Linked DNA regions of Rhodoligotrophos defluvii. The protein of the gene in region 2 interacts with the protein of the main gene of each other region in a pairwise test. Links are inferred from orthologs where the notes say so. Each region holds a gene or a part of one and is shown on either strand. Other genes may lie near its edges.

Region 1 (8,937 bases), on a different replicon or contig from region 2:
AAGGACAAGAGGCCGCCATCGCTGCCGGGCCGAATGGACAACTTCCGGAAAGCTTACGTCTAGCTCACCCGCCACTCCTGCTCCACCAGACGCAGGTGAGACGGGATGGCTCCGGCGCAGGCCTGGTGCGCCACGCGCACCTCGGCAAGGGTTGCCTCGATGCTGGTGCGCCAGAAGTCGAGAAAGCGGGTCAGACGCGGGAAGCGAGGCGCCGTGTCATAATGCTGCCAAAGGAAGGTTTGCAAGATCTCCGGGTGGTCGGGCAGGTAATAGAGAATCTCTGCGGTGGTGAGCTGCAGACGCTCGTCGAGATGGGCTTTACGCAGACTGTTACGATCCCAGATCAACGGCTCCATACGGTCCTCATGAGTCGGGTTATCGGGTCATATCATTTTGAATTTTGTGCGGACTTGCGCGGCCGTCAAGGCCTGTTCGAACGCATTTAGCGTTTAGAAACAGTATGTTAGCAGCAAATTCCGAGTGCTGCTAACAACGTAACCAAACAACTCGCGATGCTTCCCCCCTTTACGAATCGCGCCCGCTCGGGCCATAAGCATCCATTCCATCAGCTTTGAGCCTCATGGAGGCACCCCGTAAGGGCTATTGAAGACTCTGCACGTTCAGGTCTGGTATGGCGCCGCTCGTTTCTCTGCACGGTTTGGTCAAGCGCTTTGCTGGAATAACGGCGGTCGATGGCATTTCCCTCGAAGTCGGCGAAGGAGAAGTCCTCGGCTTTCTCGGCCCGAATGGGGCAGGCAAATCGACCACGATGAAAATGGCGACCGGCTTCCTGCCGCCGGATTCCGGGCAAGCCGTCATCTGCGGACACGACGTGGCAAGCCAGCCCAAGGCGGCCAAGCGCGCTCTCGGCTATCTGCCGGAAGGGGCGCCCGCTTATGGGGAGATGACGCCGCGTGCCTTCCTGAGCTTCGTTGCCGATATCCGCGGGCTTTCCGGCGGGGGGCGCCGTGCGGCGCTCGACCGGGCGATGGGGCTGACCGAGCTCGAGGCGGTTGCGGAGCAGCCGATTGAAACCCTGTCCAAGGGCTTCAAGCGCCGGGTCGGGCTTGCCCAGGCCATTCTGCACGACCCGCCGGTGCTGATCCTGGATGAGCCGACCGATGGCCTCGATCCCAACCAGAAGCACCAGGTGCGGCAGCTGATCACCGAGATGGCGCCGCGCAAGGCGATCATCATCTCGACGCACATCCTGGAAGAGGTAGACGCGGTCTGCAGCCGCGCGGTGATCATTGCCCGCGGGCGAATCGTGGCGGACGGCACGGCGGACGCGCTGCGGCGGCTGGTTCCTTCGGCCGACGGCGCACCGGTCAGCCTGGAGGAGGCCTTTCGCCGGCTCACCACGACGGAAGGGGAGGGTCAGCGCCATGGCTAACATTCTGGCCGTCACCCGGCGCGAACTCGCCAGCTATTTCGCGACGCCGATCGCTTATGTGTTCCTGGCCATCTTCGTCGCGCTGGCGGGGGTATTCACCTTCTATCTCGGGCAGTTCTTCGATCGCGGCGTGGCGGACCTCAGCCCATTCTTCGACTACCACCTGTGGCTTTATCTGCTGCTGGTGCCCGCCATCGCCATGCGCCTGTGGGCGGAGGAGTGGCGCTCGGGCACGGTCGAGCTGCTGATGACCCTGCCGGTCTCCACAACGGAGGCGGTCGTCGGCAAATGGCTCGCCGGGTGGATCTTTCTCGGGATCGCCTTGCTGTGCACGGTGCCACTCTGGATTACGGTGAATGTCCTAGGAAAGCCCGACAATGGCGTGATCGCGGCAGCTTATCTCGGCTCCTTCCTCATGGCCGGCGGTTTCCTCGCCATCGGGGCGGCGATGTCGGCGGTCAGCCGCAATCAGGTGATCGCCTTCATCCTTGCTGCGGTCATGTGCTTCCTGTTCGTGATGAGCGGCACCAATCTCGTGCTCGGTGCCCTGCAGGGCTGGGCGCCGCAGGTGGTCACCGCCGCGGTCGCATCTCTCTCAGCGCTCACCCATTACACCAATATGTCGCGCGGCCTGATCGGCGCGGCCGACCTCGTCTATGTGGCCTCGCTGATTGCCTTTTGGCTCTTCGTCAACGCGGTCGTGGTCGAACTCGGCCGGGCGGAGTAGGGCGATGAGTAGCGCATCTCCCAATTCGCCCTCGCGTCGGCTGCTCGCGGCCGCCGCTATTGTCCTGGCGTTTCTTACCCTGCTGGGCGTCAACCTGTTCGCGTCCCAGGAGCTGCCGCTGACCAGGCTCGATGTGACGGAGGACAAGCTCTATACCATTTCCGAGAGTACTCGCGCCGAGATGGCGGGCCTTCGGGAGCCGATCATGGTGCGGCTCTTTTTCTCGAAACGGCTGGGGGAGGTTGCACCGACCTTCCAGGCCTATTTCGACCGGGTGCGGGCCCTTCTCGACTATTACGCCACCCTGTCGAACGGACGGCTGACGCTCGAGATCGTGGACCCCGAGCCGTTCACGGATGCTGAGGACGAGGCGGTTGCCGCAGGGCTGCAAGGGGTGCCCCTGGGCAATGACCAGCTCGGTTATTTCGGGCTGGTGGCCACCAACCGGACCGACGATCGCGAGACCATTCCGTTCTTCGCTTTCGACCGGGAGCGCTTCCTGGAATACGACCTGACCCGCCTCATCCACAAGCTCGCCACCGCCAAGCGGCCGAAGATCGGGCTGATCACCACGGTGCCGATCATGCAGAGCATGAACCCGATGACCGGGCAGCAGCAGCCGGCCTGGCGGGTGATCGATCAGATCCGCGACTATTTCGACCTCGAGGCCATAGACAGCTCTGCCAGCACCATTCCCGCCGATGTCGACCTCCTGATGCTGGTGCAGCCCGCGGGCCTCGCACCGGAACTGCTGCTTGCGATCGATCAGTTCGCCTTGGCGGGCAAGCCTGTGCTGGCGTTCGTCGATCCCCTGGTCGAGATCATGGGGCCCACCGCGTCCGGCTTCGGACCGGATGACGGCTTCCTCGCTCTGCTGAGCAAATGGGGCGCGCGCTTCAAGCCCGACGAGGTGGCGGGCGATGCCGATCATGCGCGGCAGGTGCAATATGGCTCGCCGTCGCGGCCGTCCGTCGCCGACTACCTGGTGTGGCTCGACATGACCGCGGAGACATTCGCAGCCTCCGACCCGGTCTTTGCCGGCATCAAGTCGGTAACCTTCGCTACGCCCGGCATCCTGCACAAGGCCGACAATGCGACGATTACGACCGCTCCGCTGATCGAGACCAGCGACAATGCCATGGCCTTTCCGCTGAGCGCGGTGCGCAATCCGGATCCGAAAAGGCTGCTGGATGACTTCGCGCCGGGCGGCCTGCCATTGGCGCTGATTATGCGCGTGAACGGCAAGGCGGACACGGCCTATCCCAATGGCGTGCCGAAGGGTCGTGACGAAGATGCCGAGGCGGCGGAGGCAACCGAGACCACCCCGGCCAGCATGACGGCGCCGCCACTCATCTCGGGCACCGTCAACGCCATCATCATTGCTGACGTGGACATGCTCTATGACAGTTTCTGGGCCGATGTCCGCGAGCTGCTCGGCACGCAATTCCTGGTGCCTCTGGCGGGCAATGCGGACATGGTGATCAACGCCTTGCAATATCTGGCCGGCGGCACGGCCTTGGCGGATCTGCGCGGCCGCGGCGTGCAGGACCGGCCGTTCACGCTGGTGCAAGCGATACGCCGGGAGGCCGAAGCCCGGTTCCGCGCCCGGGCGGAAGCCTTGAACCAGAACCTGCAGCAGGTCGAGGCCCGCATCTCCAGCCTGCAGCAGGGAGCGGGCGGGGGTAACGTCATCCTGTCGGACGAGGATCGCCGCGCGCTCGCCGCGTCGCGGGCGGAACTCGTTTCCCTTCGCCAGCAGCTCAGGGACGTGCAGCGGGCCTTGCGGGAGGATATCGACCGGCTGGATCTGTTGCTGAAGCTTCTCAACATGGCGCTGGTGCCGGTGCTGATCGGCATTGCCGGCGGCATCGTGTTCTGGGTGCGGCGACAGCGTCGCGTAGCCTGGCGGAATGCGAGCGAAACGGCCGCGCCGGCGGGGCAGGGGGTGTCGGCATGATCACGCCGCGAGTGGTCGTAGGCCTGCTGGTTGCGGCAATCGTTTCGTTGACGGCGGCTGCCTGGTCCTATTCCAGCAACCACCAATGGACCGCCCTCGATGCGGGCGGCGAGGCCATGCTGCCGGGTCTCGATCAGCGGCTGGGCGATGTGGCCGCCATAGAGGTGAAGGACCCCGCAGGTGCCATCACGCTGAAGCGGGATGGCAGCGTATGGCGCATCGCCAACCAGGACGGCTACCCCGCCGACACCCAGCGGGTCCATGCGTTGTTGATCACCCTTGCCGAGCTCAAGCGCATCGAACCCAAGACCGACCGGCCGGATCGCTACGGCGTGCTTGGGGTCGGCGCGCCGGACAAGCCGGATACCGAGGGCGCGGGCACGTTGGTCACGCTTAAGGCGCAGGATGACGCGACGCTGGCCGCGCTGATCGTCGGCAGCTTGCGCGCGCAACGGCTGGGCGAGCGCGGCGCCCCAGGCGTCAGCGGCACTTATGTGCGCATGCCTGATCAGGCGCAGAGCTGGCTCGTATCTCAGGATGTCGAAGTTTCCAGCCGGCTCGATCGCTGGGTCAGCACCAATGTTCTCGGCCTACGCCGCGATCAGATCGCGGAGGCGGTGATCACTCCGGCTGGCCAGCCGCCCATGATGTTGAAGCGAAAGGGCAGTGCGGAGGGCGAGCAGACATTCACCATCGAGAATCTGCCTGCGAATCGACAGCCGAAGAGCAGCTCCGGGCCGATGCTGGCGGCAACCGACTTTGCCGGGCTTTCCTTCGATGCAGTGCGCAAGCTGCAGGACGAAGGAGGTTCCCCGGCTTCGACCGTTGCGCTCGCGACCACCGACGGCATGAGGCTCAAGCTGGTGCTGACCAAATCGGGCGACGAGAGCTGGCTCGCGGTGACGCAACTTGCGCCGGGCGAGAACAAGGACGCCTCCTCAGCACTTGTTCGGCGCACGCAGGGCTGGCAGTTCCGCTTGAGCGATGCCGCGGCCAAGCCGTTCTTTCCCAGCTTGAACGACCTGACCGAGGCGCGGCCTGCCCCCAACCCTGAGGCTACACCTCCAGAGGCTGCGCCTCCTTCGCAGCCGGCGCCGTCGCAGGCCGAATAAGCCCCGCTCACGGGGTGAGGGTGAAGATCTGCCCGACCTTGGCGTCGGCCCAGGCGAAACAGCCGGCCAGCTGCATGCCCACGGGGAGTTCGCCATAGGCGCCGAGGGCACCTTGGTCCTTCAGGGCGCCGGCCAGGCCGGGCCTGTCGCCGGCCACCACCCAGACACTGTCGATCCAGGTCTGGCGCACCGGCTGTCCGCCAGCGGCGGCGATGCGGTTCACCATGGCCGTGTCGTCGAGGCCTGGCGGAAACACCACGAACATGCGGCCCGTGGCATCGGGCGCGAGGGCGGCATCGCGGATGGCCAGGGCCATGACCGCCAGCCAGACTACCAGGAGCGCTACGCCAATCCCTGCGGCGAGCCAATGGGGGTTCGAGCGGCGGCTAGGGCTGGCGGTGCCCGGCATGGCTCTCTTCCATCAGGTCTGCGGCACCGCCCGACCGAAATTCGGCGCCGCGTTCTCCCGCACCGGCAGGTTGATCAGGGCCGCTATGAAACAAAGGGCCACGCTCATCCACCACACCGGCCCGTAGGAGCCAAAAATGTCATAAAGCAGTCCGCCCAGCCAGACCCCGAAGAACGAGCCGATCTGGTGGCTGAGGAACACGACCCCATAGAGCATGCCCATGTAGCGGGTGCCGAACATGACCGCGACCAGCCCGGCTGTGGGGGGCACGGTGGAGAGCCATAGCAGGCCCATGACCGCCCCATAGATCAAGGACGACGCGCCGGTGAGGGGCAGAAGCAGGAAAACGAGCGTGGCGACGCCACGGCCGGCATAGATGAGGGCGAGGATATAGGGCTTGGAATGGCGGTTCGCCAGCACGCCGGCCATGTAGGACCCGACCACGTTGAACAGGCCCACCAGGGCGATGGCGGTGCTGGCGGTCGTCGGGTTGATGCCGCCTTCGACCAGATAAGGCGGCATGTGGGTGGTCATGAAGGCGAGCTGGAAACCGCAGACGAAGAAACCGGTGGTCAGCAGCACGTAGCTGCGGTGAGCGAGCGCCCGGCTGAGCGCTTGGAACAGGGGCAGGGTGGTTTCGGCTTCGCGCGGCTGGGCATTGGGATCGGCGGGCGGCGTGCGCAGGATTGCGGCGAGCGGCACGCAGATCAGCACGCAGGCTGCAAGCAGCACGAGCGCGGTTTCCCAGCCATAGGCGCTGATGAAGGCCTGGCCCAGCGGTGCGAACAGGAACTGGCCCAGTGAGCCGGCGGAGGTGGCGATGCCGAAGGCCCAGGAGCGCCGCTCCGGCCCGACCTTGCGGGAGAACGCCGCCATGACGATGGCGAAGGAGCAGGTGGCGATGCCTATGCCGACCAGCACGCCCGCGCTCAGCATGAACAACGGTGCATTCTGGGGCAGGGACATGGCGACGAGCCCGGCCGCGTAAATGATGGCGCCGGCCGCCAGCACGCGGGCGGTGCCGTAGCGGTCGGCCAGGCCGCCGGCGATGGGCTGCGCCATGCCCCAGACCAGGTTCTGAATGGCCATGGCCATGCCGAAGGTCGCCCGGTCCCAGCCATAGAACTCGGTGACGGGCAGGGTGAACAGGCCGAAGCTTGCGCGAATGCCGAAGCCGATCGCGGAGATCACACACCCGGCGATGATGATGATTTCAACCCGTGACCAGAGCGACTCCGGCTGCGAAAATGTGCGAGACATAGGCCGTCCTTGTTTACACGTCACCGCTGCCATTTTAGAGCGGCTGGGAATGCCTGGACCATTGCACAAATTCCAGAGCAGCTATGAGAAAAATGATCCATAGCAGCGCATTGGTCAATTCGGCTTATTAATGAGATCAGCGAGGTTGATGGTTTGGTGGCGAAACTCATCATGCCCCCGGTTCGGCCTGGGCGGCCCTGGATTGCCGGGTCAAGCGCAGCAGTGACGGAAGGGACCGGTGTTCCTCCTCCGCCCCGTCATGCCGGCCGCGCCTAGGCGCTGAGCCTGCATCCAGGGCCACACGGCACAAGCTTTCCTCTCGCTGCCCTGGATCACCGGCTCAAGGCCGGTGATGACGGAAGTGGCTAAAACTGTGGCGCTTCAGACCCATTTCCTCGGCACCAAACCCACCCCCCAAAAACCACAACGCGAGATCGCCTATCCTTAACCGGATAGCAGTGGGTCAAGCCCGGTGATGACGATTTGTTTTCCGTCAACAACTTACGTCATGTCCGGCCGCGCCTAGGCGCCGAACCAGGAGCCACACGGCGCCCAGGTTCGTCGCTGGCGCTCGAAACGTCAGGCGCTCTGCTGCTCGGCGACGATGTTGTTTTCCTTCAAAAGCTCCTGCAGCTCGCCCTTCTGGAACATCTCGCGGACGATGTCGCAGCCGCCGATGAACTCCCCCTTCACATAGAGCTGGGGAATGGTGGGCCAGTCGGAATAGGCCTTGATGCCGTTGCGCAGATCGTCGGAGGAGAGCACGTTCACCCCGGCATAGGGCACGCCGAGATAGTCGAGGATCTGGACAACCTGGCCCGAGAAGCCGCACATGGGCGCATCGGGTGTTCCCTTCATGAACAGCACGACGTCGTGCGACTTCACCTGCTGGTCAATCCACTGCATGACATCGCTCATCTCGCGACCCTCTCATATGTGCCGGATGGCCGGCAAGGAATGGAACGTCTGGATTAGTTGGTGATAGCACAGGCTGTGTTAAAGGCTAGATCACTCAATCGTCCGGGGCGGAGGTCTGCAGGGCAAGCGCATGCAGCTGGTTGCCCATGGCACCGCGCAGGGCCTGATACACGAGCTGGTGCTGCTGAACCCGCGTCTTGCCCTTGAAGGCGCGCGACACGACCGTCGCCGCGTAGTGGTCGCCGTCGCCGGCGAGATCGCGGATCTCGATCTTGGCGTCCGGCAGCGCATCCTTGATCAGGCGCTCGATCTGCTTTGCATCCATTGCCATGATCTCAAGTCCTCACCCTTGGCGGTGTGTGTTCTGCGCAGTTGGCCCGTTCATGCCCGGCCGGGCGGTGCATCCATATAGACGGGGAACCAGCCCTCGTGGGCATCGATCAGCTCCCGCACCGGAATATTGGCCACACCATCCACGATCAGAGCGCTGCCGCCAACCGTGCCTAGCCGTTCGACCGGAACGTCCGTAGTCGCCGCATCTGTCAGGATCGCATTAGCGTCAGCTTCGGCGCAAGTGATGACATAGCGGGCCTGGTCCTCGCCGAACAGAGCGAGGTGGGGCTCGCCGGGCACCGCGATCCGTGCGCCGAGCCGGCCGGCGATCGCCATTTCCGCGAGCGCTGCGGCAAGCCCGCCATCGGAGATATCATGGCAGGCGGTGATCCTGCCCGTCCGAATCAGCCTGCGGACGAAGTCGCCATGGCGCCGCTCCGCTTCGAGGTCCACCGTGGGCGGCGGACCTTCCTCGCGGCCCAGCACCTCGCGCAAGTAAATGGACTGGCCGAGGTGGCGGCCATGCCCGCCCACCAGCAGGATGATGTCGCCCTCGCGCTTGAACGGCACGCTGGCCGTCCGGTCGAGATCGTCGATCAGGCCGATGCCGCCAATGGCGGGTGTGGGCAGAATGGCGCGGCCGTTGGTTTCGTTGTAAAGCGAGACATTGCCGGAGACGACGGGGAAATCCAGCGCCCGGCAGGCGTCCCCGATGCCGTTAACGGCGCGCACGAACTGGCCCATGATCTCCGGGCGCTCGGGATTGCCGAAATTCAGGTTGTCGGTGACCGCGATCGGCTCGGCGCCCACGGCGGTCAGATTGCGCCA
Region 2 (8,927 bases):
GATCGAGGATTGGGCGCGGGAGGAGGGTATAGCGGACGAGGAGATCCGCGAGCGCATCCTCAAGGCGGTCGATGAGGCCTATGAAGCCAAGCGGCAACGCTTCACGCCGGAAATCATGCGGCAGATCGAGAAGGCGGTGCTGCTGCAGACGCTAGACCACCTGTGGCGCGAGCACCTGGTGATGCTCGAGCACCTGCGCCAGGCAGTGGGCTTGCGCGGCTATGCGCAGCGCGATCCGCTGAACGAGTACAAGACCGAGTCATTCACCCTGTTCGAGGGCATGCTGGCCAAGCTGCGCGAAGCGGTCACCGCCCAGATGATGCGGGTCGAGATCATGCAGGAGGCGCCGCCGCCGGAGTTGCTGCGGCACGATGCCCTGCCGCCGATGCAGGCGCATCATGCGGATCCATTCACGGGGGAAGACGAGTTGGCCCTGGCCATGGCGGAAGCGGAAGGCAGATTCGGGCGGCAGGCGGCGCGCTTTGGCGCAGCGTCTGCGGCAGCGGTCGACCCGAACAACCCCGCAACATGGGGGAAGGTGCAACGGAATGCGCCTTGCCCTTGCGGCTCAGGACGCAAGTACAAGCACTGCCACGGGGCGGTGCGGTAGCTGCGCAAAAGGCATCAGGAGCAGGCCCGTCACCACCCCTGGATCAGGCGGGGGGCATCAGGGCTTGCGCTGGCGGCACTAACGCGGAACACGTCGGGTACCGCGCTGTTGCTGTCGAAGAACACGTATTTCTTATCTTGCACGCCTACGATTGGCGGGCGCCGGTTCTTCTCGAAAAAGTCGTAGCCTTCCTTCAGGTTCTGCCAGAAGGCATACCATTCGTGGTCCTTGCGGAAGGCCATGTTCTCGTCGGTCATGCGGAAGGGAAAGGCGGCGATCGGGAAGTCTCGCTGCCCGGCGATGAAAGCCTCGCGCGCCAGCGCAAAGATTTCCTCGACCGCCTCGTCGGTCATGGCATAGCAACCAGCAGAGCGGCAGCCCCCATGAACCATGAGGGCCGAGCCGGTGCGGCCGTTCGCCTTATCGAAGGCGTTGGGGTAGCCGATGTTGAAGGAGAGGTGATAGGCGCTGCGCGGGTTCATCTGGGCCGGGGTCACCACATAGAAGCCCTCCGGCGCCTGCTTGTCGCCTTCCTTCAGCTTCGGCCCGAGGTCGCCAGACCAGTTGCAGACATTGTAGGTCTTGACATGGGTGTAGGTGCCGGACGCGTTGGCCATCCAGACCTCGAATTCCGATTCCTGCTTGAAGATGCGCACATAGAGAGGCGCTCCGGGCGCCACTCCCTTCGCGGCAAGCAGGGCCTTGGTCTCCTTCGACAGCGGCTTGAGCGCCTTGTCGGGCTCAGTGCTGAATTTGCAGGCCGCGAGAACAAGGCTCAGACAAGCGACAAGAAACAACCTCAAAACCATCGGGAACGTCACGGCTGATGAACCCTCTTCCCCCGGGAACGCAAGCCTGCACAAAACGCGTTGTCAAAGCCTTAACTATGTCGAAGACACTTGGCAATGTGATCGATGTTCACCTTGTCGCCAGGTCACAGGCTGCCCTCCTTGCCGTGAATTCGTCGCTACAGATTGCGGCCAATGGCCAGGAACTTTTCGCGGCGGGCATGGCGCAGTTCTTCGGGCGCCAGGTTTTGTAAACGGTCCAGGTGACTGGAAATCGCCTCGCCGACCGCGGTCATGATCTGTTCCGGTGCGCGATGGGCGCCACCCACCGGCTCGTGGATGATTTCGTCGATGACGCCGAGCCGCTTCAAGTCATCGGCGGTAATCTTCATGGCCGTTGCCGCATCTTTGGCGCGAGTGGAATCGCGCCAAAGGATGGAGGACGCGCCTTCGGGCGAAATCACGGAATAGATGGAATGCTCAAGCATGAGCACCACATTGGCCGTGGCCAGCGCCACGGCGCCACCAGAGCCGCCTTCGCCGATGATGATCGAGACCAGGGGCACACCGACGCGCAGGCAACATTCCGTCGACCGGGCGATGGCTTCGGCCTGGCCACGTTCCTCTGCGCCGATGCCAGGATAGGCGCCGGCGGTGTCGACAAAGGTGATGACGGGCAACTCGAACCGGTCGGCCAGCTCCATGAGCCGGACCGCCTTCCGGTACCCTTCTGGCCGGGCCATGCCGAAATTGTGCTTCAGGCGAGAGGCGGTATCGGCGCCTTTCTCCTGGCCGATGATCATCACCGGCATGCCCTTGAACCGGGCCGGTCCGCCGAGGATCGCCCTGTCCTCGGCGAATTTGCGGTCGCCAGCCAGGGGGGTGAAGTCGGTGAACAGAAAGCGGGTGTAGTCGAGGAAATGTGGCCGCTCGGGATGCCGCGCCACCTGCATCTTCTGCCAGGGCTGCAGAGACTCGTAGAGCTGGGCCAGACTGCGGGCGGTCTTCTGCTCGAGCTGCCGCACCTCCTCCTCGATCTGCATCGAGGAGCCGTTGGCGGCAGCGATCGCCTTGAGTTCGGCAATTTTGCCTTCGAGCTCGGCGATCGAGCTTTCGAAGTCGAGAAAAGTACGCATTCCCTGTCTTGCATCCCCTGGCGTGAATGGGCCCAAGCACATATAGGGCGCACTGGCCGGGGCGGACAGTGGCGAGGCGCGCGGAGGATGTCAACCGGCCAGCGGATGCTGAGCGAGCACTTGCTTCAGCCGCTCAGCCAGCACATGCGTGTAGATTTGGGTTGTCGAGATATCGGCGTGCCCCAGCATCTGCTGGACAGCACGGAGGTCGGCACCGCCCGCGAGCAGATGGCTGGCGAAGGCATGGCGCAGCACGTGAGGCGAGACCAAGTTCGGGTCGAGGCCGGCACGCGCCGCGAGCCCCTTCAGCTCCTGGGCGAAGTATTGGCGGGTGATGTGACCGCTCTCGCCATGCGAAGGGAATAGCCAGGGAGAGCTTTCCGTGCTTTCCGCACCCTCGGCCGCTACGACCCTATAGAGGTCGACCGCCTTACGAGCTGCCGTGCTCAGCGGCACCAGCCGCTCGCGGCCGCCCTTGCCGCGAATGGTGAGGAACCGTTCATCGGCCTTGGCTGTGAGAACGGTGAGCGAGACCAGTTCCGAGACCCGCAGACCGGTTGCGTACAGGAGCTCCAGGAGGCAATGCAAGCGGGCTGCGCGCAGGCGGTCACCCGGCAAGCGAGCATAGTCCACCTCCTGGCGCGCCAAGGCGAGCAGCTGGTCTACCTGCTGGACCGAGAGCACCTTTGGCAGAGCCCGCCTCGGACGTGGGCTTTCGAGCACCGCCGTGGGATCATCCGCCCGAATTCCTTCGGCATAGAGAAAGCGGTGGAATTGGCGGAGGGCGGAGAGCCGGCGAGCGGCCGTGGTCGCGGAGAGGCCGGCCGCTTCGAGCGCGCCGAGATAGGCGCGCAGATCATCGCTCCCGGCATCGGCAATGGTGCGCCGCCGCTCCACGAGGAACCCTCGGTAGTCGCCGAGGTCACGCGCATAGGCGTCCAGCGTGTTCTCCGCTGCACCCCGCTCGGCACTCAGCATCTCGAGAAAGCTCTCGATCAGCCGTCCGTCAGCGGAAAAGCCTGTCACTGGGCACCTGCTTCACCACGGTGCTCTGCTCGGGCCTCATGGTCGACAGCGCATAGACAGCACCATAGACGAGGCCACCCAGGCACCCGAGAATCAGCAGGAATCTTAGACTACCGGGCATTTTTGCCGCAAACTCCAAATAGCCCGAGACCTACGATCCGTTCACCTCTCATGGATAACGCCTCCGCCGTGGGCGGGCAAGTAACGGACTGATTATCAGCCTTGCCATTCGTGTTGCTCTTTGCGATCGGTGCGGCAAGGGTCTAAAACCGAACCGCACGGACCTGCAGGAGTGTCCAGACGTCATGACCGCCAGCTCTCTCGTCAAGATATCCGACCTGGAGCGGACCGTTGCCGACAGTCTCGGTGGCCGCTGCATCGTCCTCATCGGCCTGATGGGCGCGGGCAAAACCACTGTCGGACGGAGGCTGGCGCAGCGGCTCGGCCTGCGCTTTGTAGATGCGGACCACGAAATCGAGGCCGCTGCCGGCAAGACCATACCGGAGATTTTCGCCGATCATGGGGAGCCCTATTTTCGGGAAGGCGAGCGGCGCGTGATCCAGCGCCTGCTTTTGGAAGGGCCGCAGGTATTGGCGACGGGTGGCGGCGCCTATATGGACGAATCAACCCGCGGGGCGATTCGCGCTCACGGCATCTCCGTTTGGTTGCGGGCCGAGCTCAGCGTGCTGATGAAACGGGTGCGGCGCCGATCGAACCGGCCCCTGCTCTATAGCGATGACCCGGAGGGCGTGATGCAGCGGCTGATGGACCAGCGGCATCCGATATACGCTCAGGCGGACATCACGATCGAGAGCCGCGATGTCCCGCATGATCAGGTGGTGAACGACATACTGCGCGCCTTGGCCGACAAGGCCTCGCCAGCAGACGAGAGGCCATGATGGAACATTCAGCGGCCGAGACCAGTGCGCCGACGGCGCGGACCGGGGCGGCTGAAACGGTCATGGTGGAGTTGGGCGATCGCCGCTATCCCGTCCACGTGGGCCCGGCTCTGCTGGCGCGGGCGGGTGAGCTGGTCCGGCCGTTGCTGGCTCGGCCGCATACTGCCGTGGTCACTGACGAGACCGTGGCAGCGCTGCATCTCGAAAGGCTGCAAGCCTCGCTAGCTGCCACGGGCATCTCGGCTGAGGTCATCATTGTGCCGCCGGGCGAGCAGAGCAAAAGCTTCGCCGCTTTGGAGAGGGTCTGCGACAGCCTGCTCGGCGCGGCGATCGAGCGGCGCGACCATGTCATCGCCCTGGGCGGCGGGGTGATCGGCGATCTGGTCGGCTTCGCCGCCGCCATTCTGCGCCGCGGCGTCCGCTTCATCCAGGTGCCGACAACGCTGCTGGCCCAAGTTGATTCCTCTGTCGGCGGCAAGACCGGCATCAACGTCCGACACGGCAAGAACCTGATCGGCGCTTTTCACCAGCCGGACATGGTGCTCGCCGATACCAGCCTGCTCGACACCCTGCCCACGCGCGAATTCCGGGCAGGCTATGCGGAGGTGGTTAAATACGGGCTGCTGGGGGATGCGGCCTTCTTCCGCTGGCTCGATGCCCACCATGAGGCCATCGCGGCGCAGGACGGCCCCGAGCGATGGCAGGCGGTGGCCACCTGCTGCCGCGCCAAGGCGGCGATCGTCGCGGAGGACGAGTTCGAAACAGGCCGGCGCGCCCTGCTCAATCTCGGCCATACATTCGGGCATGCCCTGGAGGCCGCCACTGGCTATTCGAGCCGGCTCATCCACGGCGAGGCGGTGGCGATCGGTATGGCGCTGGCCTTCCGGTTCTCCGAGCGGCTGGGGCTATGTTCGCCGGGCACAGCAACTGAAGTGATCCGGCATTTGGCTGCGGTGGGCCTGCCGACAACCCTCGGCCAGATCGACGGTTCCCTGCCCGATGCGAAAGGTCTGGTGGCCTTCATGCGTCAGGACAAAAAAGCGGTGGCCGGCAAGCTCACCTTCATTCTGGTGCGCGGTATCGGCGAGGCCTTCGTCAGCCGGGACGTGGATGACGCGGCGGTTGAGGCCTTTCTCGCGGAGGAACTGGCGGCGCGCTAATTGAAGGGCGAGCGCGGGCCTATTCGCCCGGTGCCTTTGCGGTGATGGCCAGGGCATGCACGCGGCTGGCCAGCTCTTCCGCCAGAACGCGGTTCACCATTCGGTGGCGCTCGACGGCCCGCTTGTTTGCGAAGGCCTCAGATACGATATGAACGCGGAAATGACTTTCCCCTTCCGGATGGTGTCCCGCATGGCCCTGGTGCAGATGCGACTCGTCCACGATGTCGAGTCGTGCCGGCGCGAAGGCACGGCTCAGCTTCTCCGAAATGGCATGGCCGATAGGTCCGAGGGGCATTTCCACAGTTCCGCGTAACACGAGACAGAATAACCGATTTTTTGGGATCTACAGCCTCAGATATAGCCTTGTCCAGTGACGCCTATCGTCGCGTTGCGGGAGGTAGGCATGCGCACCATAATCACCCCGACATGAAGCTCGACTCCAAATATTTCGATCGAATCCGCGTAAAGCCAGACCGAGACCGCACTGCGGAGACCAATGCCCCGCGCTGCGAGTGGTCGGGCTGCGAAAAGCCGGCGACGCATCCCGCGCCGAAAGGCCGCGGCCAGGACGGCGAGTATTTTCATTTCTGCTTCGACCACGTGCGCGAGTACAACGCGTCCTACAACTACTTCAAGGGAATGCGGGACCAGGAGTTCATCGACTATCAGCGCCAGGCCATGTATGGCCACCGGCCGACCTGGCGTTTGGGGCAGAATTCCTGGGCCTATCACACCCGCCAGTCACACGCCTCGCGGGATGACGGATTCCGATACAACCGAGACTTCTATGATCCCTACGAGGTCTTCGGGGGTTCTGAGGGCTCAGCCGGCACGGCACCGCGACGGCAGATCCGCAACGCGGAGCGCAAGGCGCTGGACGTGATGGGGCTGGATGAAAATGCGACCCCCGAGGCACTGAAAGCCCAGTTCAAGCGTTTGGTAAAAAGGCATCATCCCGACACCAATGGCGGGAATCGGGACGGTGAGGACAAGCTTCGCGCCGTGATCAATGCCTATAATTATCTGAAGTCAGTCGGATTCTGCTAATCGGATGTGGTTGGCGCTTGCGGCTGGTGCTTGGTGCAGACTACACATCTTCAACCATCGTAAAGTTACCGTTTTGGGCCTTTGTGATGGTTGGGCCTTTAAAGCTGGCGCGAATTGCCGACATAGGGCGTGACCGAACGCTTAGGAAGGATTTCAATGAAGCCTCAGGCTAATGGGGAAGTGGCCGGACTGCCGGACATGAAGGTTTCCGTCCGGCAGGTTTTTGGCATCGACAGCGATCTGGAGGTGCCTGCCTACTCGCAGCCGAGCGAGCACGTTCCCGATCTCGACGAAGACTATCTGTTCAATCGGGAAACCACGTTGGCGATCCTGGCCGGCTTTGCCCATAACCGCCGCGTGATGATCACCGGCTATCACGGCACCGGCAAGTCGACCCATGTGGAGCAGGTCGCCGCGCGACTGAATTGGCCCTGCGTGCGCGTCAATCTCGATAGCCACATCAGCCGCATCGACCTGGTTGGCAAGGACGCGATCGTGCTACGCGACGGCAAGCAGGTGACCGAGTTCCGCGAAGGTATCCTACCGTGGGCACTGCAGACCAACACGGCGCTGGTGTTCGACGAATACGATGCCGGCCGTCCGGACGTCATGTTCGTGATCCAGCGCGTGCTGGAGGTTTCCGGCAAGCTCACCCTGCTCGATCAGAACCGCGTCATCCGCCCACACCCGGCGTTCCGCCTGTTCGCCACCGCCAACACGGTGGGGCTGGGGGATACGTCAGGGCTCTATCACGGCACGCAGCAGATCAACCAGGGCCAGATGGACCGCTGGAGCATCGTGACCACGCTCAACTACCTGCCGACCGCGCAGGAGAACGCGATTATCGTGGCGAAGGTGAAGGCGCTCAACACGCCGGAAGGTCGCAAGACCGTGGCCGACATGGTGCGGCTGGCCGACATGACACGCACGGCCTTCATCAACGGCGACCTGTCGACGGTCATGAGCCCACGTACCGTGATCACCTGGGCCGAGAACGCGGAGATCTTCGGTGACTTGGGCTTTGCCTTCCGGGTGACGTTCCTCAACAAGTGCGACGAGATGGAGCGCGGCCTGGTGGCCGAGTTCTACCAGCGCTGCTTCGGGCAGGAATTGCCGGAATCGACCGCGCAGGTGAGCCTGTCCTGATCGACAAAAAGGAGCTGCAGCTCATGGCGGACAAAGAAGCGCCATCGGAACCGTTCAAGCGGGCGCTCACGCTCGCGATGCGGACGATCGCGCACGAGCCGGATCTGCAGGTGACCTTCGGCGGAGAGACACCAGGGCTGTCGGGTAACCGGGCGCGGCTGCCGCAGGTCGACCGGGAACTCGACCCGCGCAACGTGGCGGTCACCCGCGGGGTGGCAGACGCCTTCTCGCTTCGTCTTGCCAATCACAATGAGACGGTGCACAGCCGCTACCGCCCCGAGGGCCGCAATGCGCGGGCCGTGTTCGAGGCGGTAGAGCAGGCGCGGGTTGAAGCGATCGGCGCGCGCGATATGGCCGGCATGGCCGCAAACCTCTCGGCAATGCTCGACGACCGCTATCAGCGCCGCTCACTTGCCCAGATGCGGGACCGGAAGGAGGCGCCGCTCGAAGAAGCTGTCGGCCTGATGGTGCGCGAGCGCCTTACCGGCGCCCAGCCGCCGGACAATGCCCGGATGCTGGTCGATCTCTGGCGTCCGTGGATCGAAGAGAAGGCGGGACGGCAGCTCGACTCGCTTACGCAGCACATAACCGATCAGACCGCCTTTGCGCGGATGACGCGGGATATCATCGCCTCCTTGGACATGGCCGACGAGCTCGGCGAGGACCCGGACCAGCAGGACGAGGACGATTCGCAGGAGGGCGAGAGCGCCGACGGCAGCCAGCCCGAGGAGGGCAGCGAAAGCGAGGCACAGGAGGCGGAGAGCGCCGAGAGCGAGGACGTTCGCGAAGCCCAGGGCGAGCTCGAAAGCAGTGACCAGCAGACCACGGACGTGGACGTTGACGAGGTGCCCGACGACGCCGAGGCAGAGGAGGCTCCCGATGGCAGCGAGCCGTGGCGCCCGCAACTGCCCTTCGGAAGCCTTTCCAACGAGGACTTCTACAAGGTCTTCACGCATGCCTTCGACGAGGAGATCGCGGCAGAGGACCTGTGCGATGCGGATGAGCTGCAGCGCCTGCGGAACTATCTCGACAAGCAGCTCTCGCATTTGCAAGGGGTGGTCGCGCGGCTTGCCAACCGGCTCCAGCGGCGGCTGCTCGCCAAGCAGAACCGGTCG

What was found.
Region 1: the proteins of E4P09_RS22220 (region 2) and grxD interact in binary tests that used the Escherichia coli proteins (3 or more experiments, as listed by UniProt). The link is inferred for Rhodoligotrophos defluvii from one-to-one orthologs.

Annotation. Positions count from the first base shown.
Region 1 is NZ_SZZM01000003.1:261,472-270,408, reverse strand. The notes cover bases 6,108-8,937. They hold grxD (Grx4 family monothiol glutaredoxin), read right to left. Parts: upstream 7,777-8,937; coding sequence 7,438-7,776; downstream 6,108-7,437. Other genes in these bases: purL (phosphoribosylformylglycinamidine synthase subunit PurL), read right to left, coding at 8,158-8,937; E4P09_RS15535 (BolA family protein), read right to left, coding at 7,871-8,107; E4P09_RS15545 (MFS transporter), read right to left, coding at 6,108-6,891. Outside these bases: E4P09_RS15580 (alpha/beta hydrolase), read left to right, coding at 1-2; E4P09_RS15575 (hypothetical protein), read right to left, coding at 60-356; E4P09_RS15570 (ABC transporter ATP-binding protein), read left to right, coding at 632-1,393; E4P09_RS15565 (ABC transporter permease subunit), read left to right, coding at 1,386-2,120; E4P09_RS15560 (Gldg family protein), read left to right, coding at 2,125-4,077; E4P09_RS15555 (DUF4340 domain-containing protein), read left to right, coding at 4,074-5,189; E4P09_RS15550 (hypothetical protein), read right to left, coding at 5,197-5,598; more of E4P09_RS15545, read right to left, coding at 5,611-6,107. UniProt on the Escherichia coli protein: Monothiol glutaredoxin involved in the biogenesis of iron-sulfur clusters.
Region 2 is NZ_SZZM01000006.1:245,141-254,067, forward strand. Bases 4,277-7,096 are described here. They hold E4P09_RS22220 (BolA family protein), read right to left. Parts: upstream 5,915-7,096; coding sequence 5,639-5,914; downstream 4,277-5,638. Other genes in these bases: E4P09_RS26095 (shikimate kinase), read left to right, coding at 4,277-4,459; aroB (3-dehydroquinate synthase), read left to right, coding at 4,459-5,619; E4P09_RS22225 (J domain-containing protein), read left to right, coding at 6,046-6,666; cobS (cobaltochelatase subunit CobS), read left to right, coding at 6,823-7,096. Outside these bases: preprotein translocase subunit SecA, read left to right, coding at 1-610; E4P09_RS22200 (L,D-transpeptidase family protein), read right to left, coding at 640-1,419; E4P09_RS22205 (acetyl-CoA carboxylase carboxyltransferase subunit alpha), read right to left, coding at 1,578-2,534; E4P09_RS22210 (site-specific tyrosine recombinase XerD), read right to left, coding at 2,625-3,560; E4P09_RS26290 (histidine kinase), read right to left, coding at 3,541-3,681; more of E4P09_RS26095, read left to right, coding at 3,866-4,276; more of cobS, read left to right, coding at 7,097-7,812; cobaltochelatase subunit CobT, read left to right, coding at 7,836-8,927. UniProt on the Escherichia coli protein: Transcriptional regulator that plays an important role in general stress response. Has many effects on cell morphology, cell growth and cell division. Acts by regulating the transcription of many genes, including dacA (PBP-5), dacC (PBP-6), ampC and mreB.